3 linked regions of the Ignicoccus hospitalis KIN4/I genome follow. Each later gene encodes a partner of the first gene's protein in a complex. Links are inferred from orthologs where the notes say so. Each region holds a gene or a part of one and is shown in the gene's direction. Other genes may lie near its edges.

Region 1 (5,504 bases):
TTCGGTGGTCGCTACTCTCCACACCGTCCGCTTCTCCCCGGACCCATGGTGGAGGAGGCTGCACGAGGAGCTGCTAAAGACCAGCGACGCTATAATAGTACACCACTTCATGATGGAAAACGCCTTGTATAGGATGTTAGGCAAACTGAAGAAGACCTTTATCGTCCCCCACGGTAGCGCCTCCTTACCGGGGGAGAAGAGGGAACTGGGCTACGAGAGGCCCGTCTACTTGCTCTACGGCCTATTGAGGAAGGACAAGGGGCTGGAGGTGGCGGTTAAGGCCTATGAACTCGTGGGCAAGGGGACCTTGCTGTTGGCAGGCAAGCCCCTCTCCGAAGCAGACGAGGAGTTGGTCAAGAGGGCGGAGGAGCTGGGGGCGGCGCGCGTTCAAGGCTTCTTGAGCGACGAGCTGTTAGGAACCCTCATAAAGTCTTCAGATTTCGTCTTGCTGCCCTACGAAGACTTGCCGAACGACTTCGGGGTCTCGGGTGCCTTCCACACGACCGTAGCTACCGGAGGGTACCCGCTGTGCTCGAGGGTCCAGAGGTTGGCGGAGTGCTGGGAGAGGGCGCCGGAGCTGACCTTCAGGCCGGGAGACGAGGCTGCCTTGGCAGCCCTCATGAAGGCCCCCAAGCTCCCGGACGCTTGGGGGAGGCTCCAGAGCTTCGCCCGTCAGACCTCTTGGGACAACGTCGCCAAGCTCAGGGAGAGGATCTACTCCTTGTTAATGTAGACAGCTATTAAGAACGGCGTCAATGCGTAGACCACCTTCTTACCCTTTTCAGTCAAGACGTAAGCGCCCCTCTTGCCCTCCACCTCTACCTTCTCAACCAAGCCCAACTCCCGAAGCTCCTTCAACTTGTCCGAAAGCACTCTGGAAGATATTCCCAACGTGTTCTTGAGCTCGTTAAAGCTCATTTCCCTCTTGAGCGCTAACGCATAGAGGATCTCCGGTATCCACTTCGCCGACACCGCGCTTACGAAGGGCCTTATCTCCTCTATTCTCTTCTTGACCTCGTTTAGGTCTATGTCCTCCTTTTGTAAGCTTTCGTCTATGCTCTCGAGCTCCGACAAGCAGCGTTTGACCAGCTCTAACACTTCGCGCGCGGGGCCCTCGGCCCTTACCACCACATCACCGGTGTGGAATTCAGCACTATAGGATTATAATCCACGTAAACGAGCTGTTCCACCCTGACCCCGCCTTGACCCTTGAAGTATACCCCCGGCTCCACGGTGACCACTGCCCCCTTGGACACTACGTCCTCCGAGGAGGGCGAGAGGAACGGAGGCTCGTGTATGTCCGCCCCCACCCCGTGGCCCAAGCCGTGGACGAAGGCCTTCTCGAAGCCGTACTCCGCCAGCACCTCTCGCGCGGCCGCGTCGACGTCCTTGCCCCTCGCCCCGGGCTTCAAGGCCTTAAGCGCGGCGTTAACCGCTTCCAGCACCGCGTGGTACCAAGAGGCGTAGGGCTCCTTGTCCGGTACGTAGGTTCTCGTTATGTCGCTCCGGAACCCTCCGTAAACGGCCCCGAAGTCGAAGAGCGCCACGCTCCCGAAGCTGAGCTGGGCCTCGCCGGGGACAGCGTGGGGCTTGGAGGAGTTGGGCCCGAAGGCCACTATCGTGGGGAACGCGAACTCTTGCGCCCCGAACTCCCTCATGTGGGCCTCCAAGGCGCCCGCGGCGGCCAGCTCGGTTGTGCCCTCTTCTAACTCCTTCCAAGTCTCTAGGAAGGCCCTCTCCGCTATTTCCAGAGCCTTCTTTATTCTCGATAGTTCCTCCTCGTCCTTACTCATCCTAGCCCTCCTGACGGTCTTGGACGCGTCCCCTGCGCCGAGTTCAGTCATCAAGGTTATTGCAGTTCTGAAGTTGAGGTAGGAGAGGTCGGCGAAGAAGGGTCCATTGCACAGCTCGAGGGCCTTCTTCCACAGGGCCCCTCTCGGCCCCTTCACCACGTTTAGCCAGTCCACGACCTCTAGGGCCCTTTCATACTCCAGCTCCGGGACGATCAAGTAGTCTTCGTCCTTCCCCATTAGGACTATGCCCGCGTCGAAGCCGGTCAGCCAGCGCACGTTAGAAGGGTGGAGGATGAGGGTGCAATCTAAAAACAGCTCCCTCTTGCGGGAGTAACTCCTTTTCGAGGAGGCCACCCGAGCGGGTGAAGGAACTTAAGCTTTAGAACCTTCCTCGGAGGCGACCGCCAAGCTCTCCTCGAGCCTCTTCTGCGCTATCAGCTGAGCCTCCTTCAGTATCTTCTCAGCCTCGTGGTCCAAGAAGACGTCCACGTAAGCGCCTCCCACCAGCTCCTCCTCCGCGAGCTCGTCAACGGTCTCTATCAAGTCGTTCATCTCTTCCTCTATCTCCGGTAGTAGCCTCCTCACCGGCGCCGCGAGCGCCTTTATCTCGTTCACCACCGGCTTGAGCGCGGCGCCCGCGTCGCCTAACATCAGCACGCTCTGGAGCTTCAGCTCGGTGTGCTCCAGCTTGACGTCCAGCGCCGCTATGCTCTCTACGAACTTCCTCAGCTTCGCCACCTCGCTGGCGTAGACCTTAGCTCTGAGCTCGTCGCCGTTCTTCTGCGCTTCGACGAGCTTTTCCATCAGTTCCCTTTCCTTCGCCTTAGCTTTATACAAGTAGGCCTCCAGCCTCCTCCGAGTTCGGTGGGTCTTCCTTAAGGCCTCCACTACCTTAACCCTCAGGCCCACTGGGACTCCCCGGTGAACCGTTAGAGGGGACGCGAGGTTACCGGAGGGACGTCTCAGTAAGATAACAATATTACGGAGGGGGGAGGGGCTTGCCCATCGACCAAGCCACTAAGTACCCTATTCTGTGCACTCGGAAACCGCCCCTCAGCAGCAAGGAGTAGGTCAAGAGCATCGACTTACACTTCGCGCAAGCCGTCGCTACTATTTCTACTCCCTTGAACTGTTCGACCTTCTTCCGGCCCACCGCCTCCACGGCCCTCCTCTTCCACGCCTCCGAGAGCGAAACCCCTCCGCCGCCCCCGCAGCAGAGTTGGTCTCGCCCTCCCGGCTCCCTCTCCTCGTAGTTCTCACTAATGATCTTCAATATCTTCCTCGGGGGTTCGGTCAAGAAGTTGTAACGCGAGAGCCCGCACGGGTCATGGTAGGAGGTCTTCCACGGGACCTTCCTAACCACGTGCCTCGGCCTCAACTTCTTTGAAATCAAATTTACTGCCATCTCTACCCTCAAGTCGTGTTTTATCTTTAAGTAACTCGTGACCCTCGGCCAGACCTTGTAGTCCGCGCCGCACTCGCTCAGTAGGAGCCCCTTGACCCCCAACGCCTTTGCTACTTTTATTATCTTAATTGCCTTCTTTTTGAAGTACTGGGGATCAGCATAATCGAAGTAGAAGTTTCCGAAGCCCTCCGGAACCTCGGTAGATAAGGTGAAGTCTACCCCGAGCTCCCTCAACGTCCATAGGAGCGCGAGGAAGTCGTTCCGCGAGGTGGGTAAGGGGTCGAAGCCCCCGGGGAGGACGAGCCACTCCGCCCTCTCGTCCAGAGGGAAGCCCTTCAGCGCGCCCCAATCCATCTTGATCCCGAAGGTAGAACCCTTCTCCTCTACCCTTTCCCTCAACTTCTTTAGGTCGTTAGGTATTAACCCCTTAACCTTCCTCTCGAACGTTGCCTTATGAGTAGGCACTTTCAGCGGGCACCCCAAGACGCAGTTGCCGCACATGGTACAGCTCTCTACGGCCTCCCTAATCCCCAAGTTCCTCTGCGAGGGTTTGAAGACCGGGTACCAAGGGCACCGCGAGGCGCACAGGTCGCAGGCTACGCAAGAGTTGGAGAGGAGCTCGTATAACATTTCCCGTCGGTCAGCCGTCCGCTCAAACCATTATAACTGTAAGCCGGAACTCCGGCCCCGGGGACGAGAGGGTGCCGCGTAAGAGGAAGCTCTACAAGATACTGACGCCGGAGCCCAGGTCCAAGTTCTTGAAGGTTAGGTGTCCCACGTGTCACAACGAACAGATAGTGTTCAGCCACGCGACCTACCCGGCCACCTGCCTCATGTGCGGGACCCCCTTGGTCAGGCCCAGGGGAGGGAAGGCTGAAATACTGGGAGAGATCGTCAGGATACTCGACTGAACGCGTTTTTTGTTTACCGCTTGCATAGCCCTACCCTAATATTTAATACCCAATGGTCTGTGTGGACTAAAGGTCCCACGCCATGACTATCTACAAAGACGCACGCAACGGGAGGATCACAGAAGAGATGAAGAAGATTGCCGAAGTGGAGGGGGTAGACCCGGAGTTCGTGAGGAGGGGTCTAGCGGCGGGGCGAATAGTGCTCCTTAGGAACCTCAAGAGGGCTGACAGAGTAAAGACCGTGGCCGTTGGGGAGGGAATGTTAACCAAAGTCAACGCTAACATAGGCACGAGCAACACTCTAATAGACGTAAATATGGAGGTCGAGAAGGCGAAGATAGCTAAGAAGTACGGAGCGGACACAGTGATGGACCTGTCCACCGGCGGGAACTTGGACGTCATAAGGAGGAAGATCATGGAAGCGGCCGAACCCCTCCCCCTGGGCACAGTACCCATATACCAAGCCTTCATGGACGTGGCTACTCGCAAGGGAGCGGGACTCTACATGACTGAGGACGACATACTGAACACTATAGAGAAGCACCTTAAGGACGGAGTAGACTTCATGACCCTTCACGCCGCCTTGACGAGGGATCTGGCGGCGAAGGCCGTTAAGAGCGACCGAGCGGAGCCCATAGTGAGCAGAGGGGGCTCGATACTAGCTGCTTGGATGCTCGAACACGGGAAGGAGAACCCGCTCCTCTCTAACTTCGACTACATCCTAGAGATGTTTAAGGAGTACGACGCGGTCATCAGCTTGGGCGACAGCCTGAGGCCCGGCGCCCTCGAGGACGCCCACGACGAGTACCACTTGAGCGAGCTCATGGTAAACGCGAGGCTGGTGAAGAGGGCTCGAGAGGCCGGGGTACAAGTTATGCTGGAGGGGCCGGGCCACGTGCCCTTGGACAGGGTGGTGGCTGACGTAAAGCTCGCGAAGAGGCTTACTGAGGGCGCGCCCTATTACATCCTTGGCCCCCTCGTAACCGACATAGCTGCCGGCTACGACCACATAGCGGGCGCGATCGGAGGGGCCATAGCTGCGGCCCACGGAGCGGACTTCTTGTGTTACGTGACCCCCGCGGAGCACTTGAACTTGCCCAACCCAGAACAAGTTAGGGAAGGCGTGATAGCCTTCAGAATAGCCGCCCACGCGGCCGACATAGTGAAGTACCCGGACAGGGCGATGAAGGTTGACATAGAGATGGGGAGGTGCAGAGGGAGGCTGGACTGGGAGTGTATGATAAGGCTCTCCCTCGACCCGGACAAGGCGAGGGAGATAAGGAACCAGTACGGCCCTACCTCCATAAAGAGCTGCAACATGTGCGGAAGCTTATGCGTCTTCCTGCTGTTGGACAAGTGGAGGAGGAAGAAGGACGAAGAGCTTCACGCCCCCCT
Region 2 (5,492 bases), 590 kb from region 1 along the record:
TTAGAGAGGAGGAGCAAGGACTATGGAAAGTACGACGGCTTGGACGTGGTGAAGGAGCCGGGGGACCTCATGATCACGCTGGTAAGCCCGTTCTCGAGGTACCTAATACACGCGTACTACGACCAGTACGGCAACGAGAAGGGAATTTACGTTAACGTAAACACCGGTGTGGAGGTGGGGGAAGGCAACGTGAGGTACATAGACTTGGAAGTTGATATAATACACAAGGACGGGGAGTGGAGTGTAATAGACGAAGACGGGCTGGACCGCTTACCCGCCCCCTTGCGCGAGCTCGCAGTGGCTGAGGTTGAAAAGCTCCTCTCGCACCCCGACCGGATAAAAGAAGTTGTCGCGAATGCACGAGAGCTGCTCTCTGCTCAACTCTAAAGTTGCCTTGGCCTACGGAGAGCCGTTCAAGAAACTCTACTTGCTGCCATCCCTCTTGGGCTGCGACGAAGAGACGGTGTATCTGATACCTTCTCACTTAGCTTACTTGGAGTACTTCGTAGAGAAGGGGTTGGTGACTGAAGTCAATAACGCGAGAGAGTTGATAATAAAGCTGAACGAGGCCATGAGGAGAAAGATGAACGTCGCGGTGGTAGAGCCGGAGGAGCTCCAAGGTATTAAGAACGTTCGGAAGATGATGGCGTTTGTATCTTGGTACTTGAAGGAGTACACGGCGAGGAGTGGGAGGAGGGCCTTCATCTTGCTGAGGACGAGCGGTTTCACGGAAAGGCCGCCCTTCTTTAACTACGTAGAGCCGTGGGCCGGAGTAGTGATTGAAGTTATCTTCAAGCGCGGGAAAGTGTTAATGAATGTGGACTACGGCGGAGGTGTGGAGGTTTGGACTATCTAAACGCAATAGTACAAGTGATAACGTATCTCGTCATGTATTACGCCCCAGCTATGGTGGCCAACGCTTCTCCGGTCTTCGTGGGGAGGGGCACTCCTCTCGACTTCGGGAAGAGGTTCTGGGACGGGAGGCGCTTGCTAGGTGACGGCAAGACGTGGGAGGGACTAATGGTCGGAATGTTGTTCGGTTCGACTATAGCGTGCGCAGAGTCAGTCCTATTGGACTCGCCCGCCTTGTACGTGTACGGCCTAATGGCGGTCCTCGGGGCTCTAATAGGGGATATAGTCTCTTCATTCTTTAAAAGGAGAATCGGCTTGGAGAGGGGCGCTCCCCTACCTCTGGTCGACCAACTCGACTTCTACGTAGGAGCTACTGCCTTCATGATTGCAGTCGGGTGGAAGCCCGAGTGGAAGCTGGTGGCGCTGGGTGCAATAATAATAGTTATACTACACAAGCTGACTAACTTGATAGCGTACTACCTTCACTTGAAGGACGTTCCTTGGTAAGCTTGGCTAGGACTCTGTACTTAACGTACTTGTCTTCTGGACTGAACCTCGGCGGGTGGGGTACTGTCGTCTGTCCGTTACACACCGGGCAGACGTCCTTGAAGGTGTACCTGCCACACCTCACACACTTCTTCATTAAGAACTTCATTTCCTTCCCACCTGTTCGAACTTAGCCACTTCTAACCCCTCTGCTTTCGCCTCTTCAAGGATCTTCTCTCCCACGGCCTCGAGCGTCTTCCCCGCGGTCTTGTAATCTAAAGCCGTCACCTCTACCATGTACCTAGGCGCCCCCACAGTATACACCCTCACGTTTATCTCGTCACCCTTGATGAAGTCGTAAGCGCTCATGAGGGTCCTCCTGATACGGTCGACTCCGTCCGGCGCGAAGGACTGCAATATGGCCATGCCTACTACTTTCGCCGGCTTTATCTTTATGTGAGTCTTCGCAACTTCTGTTATAGCCTTTGCCACTTCTTCCGGAATGCCCAGCTTGGTTAGCACTTCCTCCCCTCCTAAGGCGGCCTCCTCAAACACTCCCAGCAAGTCACCGAAGTGCTTCTGGATGTGGGGTTCCAACATGTTGTATAACTTGTCGTAGTCCTCGCCGAGAGCTTCGGCTACCAACTTCAACAAGTTTTCTCCTTTCTTAAACCTCTTATACATGTACATCTTTCTCTTTCGTTCGGAATCCGTCACCTTCTTTAGCGAGAGGTCGACCGTCCCCCTCTTCTTATTTACCCTTATGACTTTGCAAACTATCTTTTGGTTTTCCTTCAAGACTTGCCTTATGTTCCTAACCCACCTGGACGCCACTTCGCTCCAAGGGAGGTAAGCTTCCAAGTCGTCATACTCGTCCAGGGTGACGTAAGCGCCGTAGTCGAACACCTCTCTGACTGTCGCGACGACTAGTTCTCCCACTCTGGGCAACCTCTTCTTGGGCATTTTACCTCCTCGTCTCCTTCGTGGTTTACGGGGTTAAATGGTAGTTACGCGTCACAAGCTTCCTTGAGAACGCCCTTCAAGAGGAGCTTCGCCCGCTCTACGAAGTCCTCTACGTCCCTAGTGTTAGGAATTATGAAATCTGCCATCTCCATGATTTTCTTGACGCCAAGCTCTATCTCCTTTTCGTCTCTCTTTTTTAATATTTCCACTACGTTCCCTCGGTCGTCCGCGCGCGCCCTGGAGGAGAGCCTTTCCGCCCTCAGCTCGAAGGGCGCTTCGATGGCGACGACTATCACCTTTGTGTACCTCTTAAACGTCTCCAGTTCTTCGGGGGCTCTACAACCGTCCACGAGGACTACGCAGCTCTCTTTGTATTCTCTCTCTATTCTGTCAATCACCAATTTGGCCAGTACGTCCTTGCCGTGCTTAGCCCTCAATTCAGCGGCTACCTTGGCCAAGTTGTCGGATGTGAGCTCCAAATTCCTTTTCTTCGCCTCTTCCCTTACTATGTCGCCCATAACTATTACTGGTATGCCCAACGCTTTAGCGACCTCGGCGAAGGTGCCCTTCCCGGACCCCGGGAGGCCGGCCGTCACCACGAGTAAGCGTGTTATGTTCGGCCCCCGCTGACAGCCGCGCGAGAGTGAAAAAATAAAGCGCTCGCTGGGGGCGCAACGGGGACGCGACGTTGGGCGTGTACCACGGCCCGGACTTGAAGAAGATAACTGGCGGCAAGAAGAGGAGACACAGAAAGGTCAAGAGGAAGTACTGGATGGGTCGTTACCCAACCAACACTACCTTAGCTGAGAACGAGAAGAGAAAGATAGAGAGGGTAAGGGGAGGTAACATCAAGGTGAGGCTCAGGTATGCCGCCTATGCTAACGTGGTTGACCCCAACGAAAACGTCGCGAAAAAGGTGAAGATACTGAGAGTTCTAGAAACTCCAGCCAATAAGGAGTTAGCGAGACACGGCATCATTGTTAAAGGAACCAAGATAGAGACCGAGCTGGGCGTCGCGGTGGTCACCTCCCGGCCGGGTCAAGACGGAGTGATTAACGCAGTGTTAATAGAGAGGAAGTGAGGCGTATATGACGTTAAAGAAGTATAAGGGGAAGTACGTTATTTTATGGCCACAGTACTTCGATTCCTCCTTGAGCCGGAAGGAGGGACGTCGGGTCCCCCGGGAGCTCGCGGTGGCGAGGCCCTCCCAGAAGGAACTGTTAGAGGTCGCCGCTGCCTTGGGTTTGGAAGCCAAGCCGCTGGAGGGTAAGTACCCTAGAGAGTGGTGGAACAAGGAGGGCCCCGTCTTAGTTGAGAAGAGGGGGAGCAAGCGCGAGGTGATAACGTTACTGGCCAAGGAACTGCGGAGGAGGAGGTACGGGAAGTAGACGAACAGTTTCAACCGAATAATAAGTGGGAGCGGTAATACCTACATAACACGGGGGCCGGGTAGTGAAGTTTCATGTGTACAAGGTTACGCGTACCGGAATCTACGTCCTCAAACTCGAAGACAAGGTACTCCCCAGGATAGGCGACAAGATAAAGGTAGATAACAAGATCATGAAAGTTTTAGACATCATTGGGCCGGTACAAGAGCCTTTCGTCGTAGCTAAAGCCCTCGGAGAAACCCGAAAGAGCAACACTACGGGGTGATAGTCCATGAGCGCGATCGCCGGAGGCGGTACCCTCAAGTGCCCCGTCTGTGGGAGTACCTACGTAGTTCAAAACGAGATGGGCGATTTGGTCTGCGCTAGCTGCGGGACAGTGTTGCAAGAGTCGCGCGAAGTCAGCTTCGATTCGTTCGAGGGGTACGGGAGCGATAACAAACCGATAGTCAGCAGGGGCGCTCTGACCGTTAGCCTCCATGACAAGGGCTTGGGAAGTGTCATAGATATTAAGGATATACACAACTTCAGATTCAAGAAAATGGCAAAGCTCCATAGCCGCTTGAAGATAGGCGATGACAAGGAGAGCTTCATAGCGGATGTCAAGAAGGGTATTGAAGAATACTCTTCGCTCATAGCGAGGACTTTCGGAACTCCCCTCGGTAAGCAGATAGTTGCGAACGCACACGCCGTTTCCGACAAGATATATGACTTGCTCCCGAAAGAATACAGGAAGAAGGATATAGAGTACAGGAGGAAGGTAGGGCTCGCCATAATATTAGCCGTGATAAAGGAGTGCGGCTCTTATATACCTCCGGAAGTGGTGCTTAACAAGCTCGGCTTGGACTCTGAAGAGCAGAAAACGGTCAAGGAGCTCTACGTATTAGTGCACGACGCCATAGTCCACGGCGGGACGAAGGGGAGCAAGGAGAAGGTGTTGAAATGTAATACTACGACGAGAGAGAAGTTAACCAAAGTAACAGAAGCCTTGCTCAACTTCCTCGAGCTGCACTCCGGGCTGCAGCTCCCGAGGAAGACTCTCGCGCTGGAAACTATACATAAGATTTCCAACGCTTTCATAAAAGCGAAGAAGGACAGCCTGGGGAGTAAGTACATTAGCTCATACGTGGGCGGCGCGATCTATTTGACGTTGCGCATCTTAGCCATAGACCAAAAGTCCATGCTGACCCAAGAAGAGATAGCGAAGGCTTTGGGTAGGGGCTCGAACGCTATCAGAAACGCGTACACGGAGATAGTCGACAACGTTCTAGTAATTGTGGAAGTGCCGGCGAAGCCCGCGAAAAATAAATCTAGGAAGTCCGGGAAGGCAGACGGGTCGCGGCGTTGAACGAGAACGAGGCAATAAACGCTCTAATAAACGTAATCGGGACCCTCTTCGCAAGGCTCCGCGAGGTCGTAGCTCACTACCTCCAACTTTACGTCTTCTCTAAGAACCCTTCTCTAGCATCCAAATACGGCGATTTCATAATATTTATGGTTACCTTAACTGTACTCTATGCCCTAATAGAGATCCTCGAAGGTTTTAAGAAATTCTTCAAGGTGATCCTAGCGTTGGGTTGGACCTTGTTGGCGGTACTTATAGCATTAAACTACTTGGTGAACAGATAAGGTTCTCATTACGAGTAAGATAAAAGGAGGGTGTTTGTTCCCATACCGGAGAGGACCTATGAACAAAAGGGCGTTCCTGACCATACTGTCCATATTGCCTCTGCTGTTAGCTCAGACCACTGTGTATACCACCGTTACCAGCACCACCTACACCACGACCACCGTGACCGCCACTCT
Region 3 (5,620 bases), 150 kb from region 1 along the record:
TATCGTGGCTTCCACCAAGTCTTCGAAGGCCTTGTAGAAGTCCTCCTCCCTCTCCTTCAAGCCGTACTGCCTCTTGCCCAAGTGGACGTCGGCGGCGTGGACGATCAGCAACGCGACCACCCTTGAGGGCTCGCCCGGGGATAACTACCTCACTCGCCTCGGCTTACCTCGATCCGCTCACGGCCCTCCGGTAGCAGCCCCACAGCCCTAAAAGCGCCAGCGCGAGGGAGAGGGCCAAGAGGGGCACGTGCTGGAGGGCGAGCTTGGGCAGAGTGCCGTAAGGGGTGATCACGCTCCTAGAGACCCTCCCGGTCAAGTAGCTGCCGAACGAGGCGGTTAGGCACCAGACGTCCTTGTCCTTGAGGAGGCCCCAAAGGAGGGCCAACGAAATGCCCGCGTAGACCAAGTTCTCGACGAACAAGAAGAAGGGGAACGTCTTTATTACTCCAATGACGTGAGCTACGTCTATTCCTATGAAGCTTAAGAAGAGCAAGATCAAGACGGCAGACGAAGGCCCCTTCACGGTCAGTCCCCGCGCCCCCCAAGGGCGCTCAAGGCTTTTGTCAGTTGACGGACGCTCACTTGGCCCGGGGCGGTGGCCTCCCCCACGCTCCCGTAGTTCAAGAAGCTGCCCAGCAGAGCCGACGCCAACCTCAAGGCCTCCGTCCCCTCGCCCATAGGCATGAAGGCCGTCCTGGGGTGCACGCTCTCGCTGAACAACAAGAAGTACGACGGAAAGTCCGTCACTACCGTAGCTACCTTAAAAGCCCACGCCCCCGCCTCCAGTGCCCTCTGGGAGAGCTTCCTTACCTCCCCCTCCCGGGGAGGCTTCCGGAAGTAGTGGACGGAGAGGATCGCCCTATCGCAAGGGAGTTCCTTAAACTTCTTAACCTCCACGTCGCAGACCGCTCCGGCCTCCGAGGCCATCTCGTAGGCCTCCCCCCTCCAAGGAGGGGACCAGACCCCTCCCTCCTCCGGGTCCCTGACCGTAACTATCACGTCTAAGCCGTAGTTCCTTGCCAACTCTATCATTTCCAAGAACGGGGGCGTCTCCTTGCGGGTCCAATAGTCCAACCTGAGCTCCACGAAGTCCGCTCCGGCGGCGGCCGACTTAATTATAAGCTTCTTAACTTGCCCTAAGTCGGTAAACGGTATGGACGCCACCGCGTACACGGGGGACCCCTGGGAGGCGGTTAGGGACAGCGCTCGATATTATTCTGCGATAGCCAAGGGTTACGACGAGCTCTACGGAGAGGAGCAAGAGAAAAAGTATGCCGTTGGTTTAAAGATGCTTAAGCCGTCAAAGAGGGTTTTAGACGTGGGGTGCGGCACGGCCTTACTGCTGAAGCACGTGGAAGGCATATACGTAGGCTTGGACGTGAGCAAGGGAATGTTGGAGGAGGCCGTGAAGAAGAGGGGCGACCGTCCGGCGGACTTCGTCTTGGGGGACGCCCGGAGCTTGCCTTTCAGGAGCAAGTCCTTCGATACGTGCTACAGCTTCACGATGCTCCAGAACGTGCCCGAGCCCGAGAGGGCCCTCGAGGAGATCGCTAGGACGTGTCGCAAGGCCGTTGTGAGCTCCTTGAATGGGAAGGGCTTAGGCTTTGGGAAGTGCGAGGAGGCGAGGCCGGACTTGGTGTGCTTAGTCGTCGATGAGTAGCTCGTCCCCCTTCCTTATTATCTTGTCCCCGCTGGAGAGGGCCTCTTTAAGCATCTCCTCGAACTCCTTTTGGGTTATGTTGGGCTCCCTCGCCTTTACGTATTCGTATACGGACTTGACGTCAGCCTTCCCGTCGAGGGAGAGGAGGGCCTCTAACAATAAGTTCTTCTTCAACAAGCCCCCTTCCCGCAGACGTTAGTCTCCGGTTCTTTTATATTCCGGGCTCCCCGCGCGGCCAACACGCTTTCTATTACGAGACGCCTCAAGTTGGTCCCCTTCTTCGCGGATATGGGAACGGTCCCCCATGTCCAAGGGTATAGGCTCCTCGCCCAGTCGTCCACTTCCAAGACCTTCTCTTCGTAGTCGTCCACCAAGTCTATTTTGTTGAACGCTATTACCAAGGGCTTCCCAATGAAGCCTATCTCCGCCAAAGTAGCCAAGCTGCTCTCGAGCTTGTCCAACGCCCTGCTCAGCTCCTCGCTCCCGTCGAGGACCAAGACGGCGGCGTCGGAATAAGTTATCTCGGCGAGCGTCGCGTGGAAGACCTCCAGTATCTGCGGCGGTATGCCCTCTATGAAGCCGACCGTATCAATGAATATAGCCTCGTACAAGCCGTTCTCGTACACGCTCACCCTCACGTGCTTGGGGGCCAAGGTGGTGAACATCTCAGGCCCTTCCTTCAAGTTAAGCTTGCCCAGCGCGTTGACCAGAGCGGTCTTCCCCGCGCACGTGTAGCCGGTTACCGCCACCTCCGGCACGCGCAAGCGCTTCACTCTGCGGAGCTTCTGTTGTTCCCTCATCGTCCTTATCTTTTCGAGCTCTTCCTCTATCTTCTTTATCCTCCTTTTTATTGCCTTTATGACGTACTTGGCCGCGTACTCGCCCGGGCCCAAGAAGTCCACTTGCTCGCCCATCTTCACTCTCCTTACGTACTCCCTCGCCAACGTCAGTTCGTACTTCAGCCTGGCCAGCTCCGTTTGGAGCTTGGCCTCCTTGCTCCCGGCGTGGAGTTCGAAAATCTTCAGTATCAAGCTGGTGCGGTCGACGACCTCCACGCCCAGCTCCTTCTTGAGCCTGTAGAACTGGGAGGGCTTGGGGTTCCCGTAAACTATTACTGCCTCTGCCCCGCCCTCCTTAATTGTAGCCTTCAGCTCCTCCAGCTTCCCCGGCGTTATGTAAGTGGCCGGGTGCGGCTTCTTACAGAAGTTAACGGTAGCGACCACCTCGTAGCCCGCGGTCTCGCAGAGGGCCAAGGCCTCTTGGAAGTCAGCCCTCTTCTTACAAGCCACGAGAGCCGCCTTCGAGCGAAACCACCCGCGGGCGCTCCCTTTAGCCTCTTTAAGTTATCGCCCCGGGCGGCCCGCGGACCTTGAAGGTACTTAAATAGCTCGGCCGGAGGGTCGCCGGGGTAGCTAAGGCTTGATCACGCCGAGGGAAGTGCCTCCGGAGAGGTTCAACCAGAGGTTGGCTATGTACTTGAAGGAGAGGTTCCCCGAGATCAGGCCCCCGGAGTGGGCCATGTACGCGAAGACCGGCTGCTTCAAGGACAGACCCCCCTTGGACGAGGACTGGTGGTACTACAGGGCGGCGAGCATACTGAGGAAGCTGTACCTCGCCGGGAGGCCTCTCGGTATAGAGACGTTCAGGACGATCTACGGCGGCCGCCAGAGGAGGGGGGTCGCCCCTCCGCACTTCAGGAAGGCAGGGGGCTCCCACATAAGGAAGATACTCCAACAGCTGGAGAAGGCCGGCTTGGTGAAGAAGGTAAAGGGCCAAGGGAGGGTCCTAACCCCCGCCGGGAGGAGCGTGCTCGACCACGTGGCCTACTTCACCTTCCAAGAAATAGCCGAAGAGATGGCCGAGCTCAAGAAGTACGCCGAGAGGTGAGAGTATGAGCTTCGACGACAGGGAGCTTGAGGAAATAAGGAAGAAGAAGTTAATGGAGCTGCAAAAGCGTATGGAAGAGGAGAGGAAGGCGGAAGAACTGAGGAAGAAGCAGCAGCTGGTGAAGGAGACTATACTGAAGAGCATACTGACCAGCGAGGCCCGCGCGAGGCTGGCTAACGTCAAGCTCGTGAGGCCCGAGCTCGCGGAGCAAGTGGAGAACTACCTAATAGCCCTCGCCCAGGCCGGGAGGATCGCCAGGCCCCTCACGGACGCGGAGGTAAAGGAAATATTGGCCCGGCTGGCGGGCGAGACGCGCAGAGAAGGGAGGATAAACATAAAGGAGAGGGGGTGGTGAGGGTGGCCCATTACAAGCACGTGGCCAAGAAGATTAGGCTAGGCAAGAAGACTAAGCAGAACAGGGCCCTCCCCGCGTGGGTTATATTAAAGACCCGCAGGAGGGTTACCCGGAACCCCATGAGGAGGTATTGGAGGAGGCAAAAGATAAAGAACGTCTGAGGTGATGGGCGTGCCCAAGGAAAAGGACGGCGTAATTTATACAATAAACTTGAGGAGGCTCTACTGGGGAAGGAGGAGCAACAGGGCCAAGAGGGCCGTGAGGATGGTTAGGGAGTTCGTGGCCAGACACTTCGGAGTGGAGCCGGAGGACGTGAAGATAGACAACACCGTGAACAACTACTTGTGGAGCGGGAGCATCACCAAGCCCCCGGCCAGGGTGCAAGTGTACGTCACCGTCAAGACCGAGTCCGGCGAGGAAGGCGAGAGGAAGGTAGCCTACGTCACCCTCGCTAACGTAAAGGACGTGGAGGACTGAAGCGACATGAACTTCGACGTAGTCCCCATATCCATTTTTGGGAACCCGAATATTGGCGTGTACATGTTCGCCAACGACGACTTCGCCCTAATTCCGCCCGGGGTGAAGGAGGACGTCGTTAAGAAGGTAGAGAGCGCGCTCAAAGTGACTGTCGTCGAGGCGAAGGTAGCCGACAGCACCCTCCTAGGCCTCTTCGTTAACGGAAACAACCACGCCTTGGTGGTCCCTTCAATAATAAAGGAGTATGAATTAGAGAACTTAAAAAGAGAGTTGGACTTGCCCATAAAGGTCGTATACAGCAAACTCACCGCAATGGGTAACGTGATACTCTGCAACGACAAGTTCGCCCTCTTCCATCCCGAAATGAGCAACTGGGTTAAGGACGTAACCGAGGTCCTCGGGGTCCCGGGCGAGACCGGGACCATAGCGGGGGTCCCCACCGTGGGCTCGGTGGCGGTGATAAACGACAAGGGAGGTTTGGTCCACCCGGACGCCAGCGACGAGGAGCTGAACGAGCTGGAGAAGAAGTTCCAAGTGGTGTTGGACATAGGAACGGTGAACTACGGCGTGCCCTACGTTAAGACGGGCCTCGTGGCCAACAACAAAGGGGCGGTCGTGGGCGACCTTACCACGGGCGTAGAAATGGCGAGGGTAGCTAGGGCCCTCTCTGGCGAATAATTTACCTAAAGCCCGCCCCCGACTCGTGGGGAAATAACTCCTTGGAAGGGATAATACTGGCCGCTGGGAAGGGGAGCAGGCTGAGGCCCTTAACGCTCACCGTGCCCAAGCCGTTGATCCCCGTGGCCGGGAAGCCCTTGGTTCAGTACGGCATAGAGCAGCTGAGGGGGGTGGGCGTTGAGAGGGCCGTGGTGGTGGTCGGCTGGCTGGGCGAGCTCTTCAAGGAGGTCTTGGGGGACGGGAGCGCCCTGGGGATGAGGTTCGAGTACGTGCTCCAACCCAAGAGGCTCGGGGTGGCACACGCGATACACACGGCGATAGTTAACGCGAACGTGAGGTCCCCCTTCCTAGTCTACTTCGGGGACAACGTGTTTGACGACGAGTGGGTAAAGAAGTTCAACTCGGTTGACGAGGAGTTCGACGCGTTCGTGGTGCTCGCCAAGGTAGAGGACCCGAGGCGCTTCGGGGTGCCAGTAATCGAGTCCGGGAGGATAGTTAAGTTCGTGGAGAAGCCCGAGAGGCCCCCCTCCAACTACGCCCTGACCGGCCTCTACGCCTTCAGA

The links.
Region 2: IGNI_RS00550 (region 1) and IGNI_RS03955 share a complex: the UniProt entries of both Methanocaldococcus jannaschii proteins name them as parts of the 30S ribosomal subunit. The link is inferred for Ignicoccus hospitalis KIN4/I from one-to-one orthologs.
Region 3: IGNI_RS00550 (region 1) and IGNI_RS01465 share a complex: the UniProt entries of both Methanocaldococcus jannaschii proteins name them as parts of the 30S ribosomal subunit. The link is inferred for Ignicoccus hospitalis KIN4/I from one-to-one orthologs.

What each region holds. Positions count from the first base shown.
Region 1 is NC_009776.1:92,589-98,092, forward strand. What follows is about bases 2,632-5,504. They hold IGNI_RS00550 (30S ribosomal protein S27e), read left to right. Parts: upstream 2,632-3,899; coding sequence 3,900-4,109; downstream 4,110-5,504. Other genes in these bases: IGNI_RS00540 (hypothetical protein), read right to left, coding at 2,632-2,702; IGNI_RS00545 ((Fe-S)-binding protein), read right to left, coding at 2,773-3,828; thiC (phosphomethylpyrimidine synthase ThiC), read left to right, coding at 4,192-5,504; IGNI_RS00560 (DUF763 domain-containing protein), read right to left, coding at 5,493-5,504. In the rest of the region: IGNI_RS00525 (glycosyltransferase), read left to right, coding at 1-733; IGNI_RS00530 (winged helix-turn-helix transcriptional regulator), read right to left, coding at 715-1,128; IGNI_RS00535 (M24 family metallopeptidase), read right to left, coding at 1,122-2,147; more of IGNI_RS00540, read right to left, coding at 2,166-2,631.
Region 2 is NC_009776.1:683,679-689,170, forward strand. The notes cover bases 1,825-4,685. They hold IGNI_RS03955 (30S ribosomal protein S8e), read left to right. Parts: upstream 1,825-2,989; coding sequence 2,990-3,382; downstream 3,383-4,685. Other genes in these bases: IGNI_RS03945 (translation initiation factor IF-2 subunit alpha), read right to left, coding at 1,825-2,301; IGNI_RS03950 (nucleoside monophosphate kinase), read right to left, coding at 2,346-2,897; IGNI_RS03960 (signal recognition particle subunit SRP19/SEC65 family protein), read left to right, coding at 3,390-3,689; IGNI_RS03965 (H/ACA ribonucleoprotein complex subunit GAR1/NAF1), read left to right, coding at 3,754-3,954; IGNI_RS03970 (TFIIB-type zinc ribbon-containing protein), read left to right, coding at 3,961-4,685. Outside these bases: IGNI_RS03930 (ribonuclease FAU-1 family protein), read left to right, coding at 1-387; IGNI_RS03935 (hypothetical protein), read left to right, coding at 356-856; IGNI_RS03940 (CDP-2,3-bis-(O-geranylgeranyl)-sn-glycerol synthase), read left to right, coding at 844-1,359; IGNI_RS07535 (RNA-protein complex protein Nop10), read right to left, coding at 1,313-1,507; more of IGNI_RS03945, read right to left, coding at 1,504-1,824; more of IGNI_RS03970, read left to right, coding at 4,686-5,034; IGNI_RS03975 (hypothetical protein), read left to right, coding at 5,031-5,315; IGNI_RS03980 (hypothetical protein), read left to right, coding at 5,374-5,492.
Region 3 is NC_009776.1:240,600-246,219, forward strand. Bases 1,825-4,813 are described here. They hold IGNI_RS01465 (30S ribosomal protein S19e), read left to right. Parts: upstream 1,825-3,079; coding sequence 3,080-3,547; downstream 3,548-4,813. Other genes in these bases: IGNI_RS01455 (hypothetical protein), read right to left, coding at 1,825-1,834; hflX (GTPase HflX), read right to left, coding at 1,831-2,949; IGNI_RS01470 (DNA-binding protein), read left to right, coding at 3,552-3,902; IGNI_RS01475 (50S ribosomal protein L39e), read left to right, coding at 3,896-4,063; IGNI_RS01480 (50S ribosomal protein L31e), read left to right, coding at 4,068-4,379. Also shown: IGNI_RS01435 (DNA repair exonuclease), read right to left, coding at 1-111; IGNI_RS01440 (hypothetical protein), read right to left, coding at 164-523; IGNI_RS01445 (type I 3-dehydroquinate dehydratase), read right to left, coding at 526-1,173; IGNI_RS01450 (class I SAM-dependent methyltransferase), read left to right, coding at 1,154-1,660; more of IGNI_RS01455, read right to left, coding at 1,643-1,824; more of IGNI_RS01485, read left to right, coding at 4,814-5,057; IGNI_RS01490 (sugar phosphate nucleotidyltransferase), read left to right, coding at 5,099-5,620. UniProt on the Methanocaldococcus jannaschii protein: May be involved in maturation of the 30S ribosomal subunit.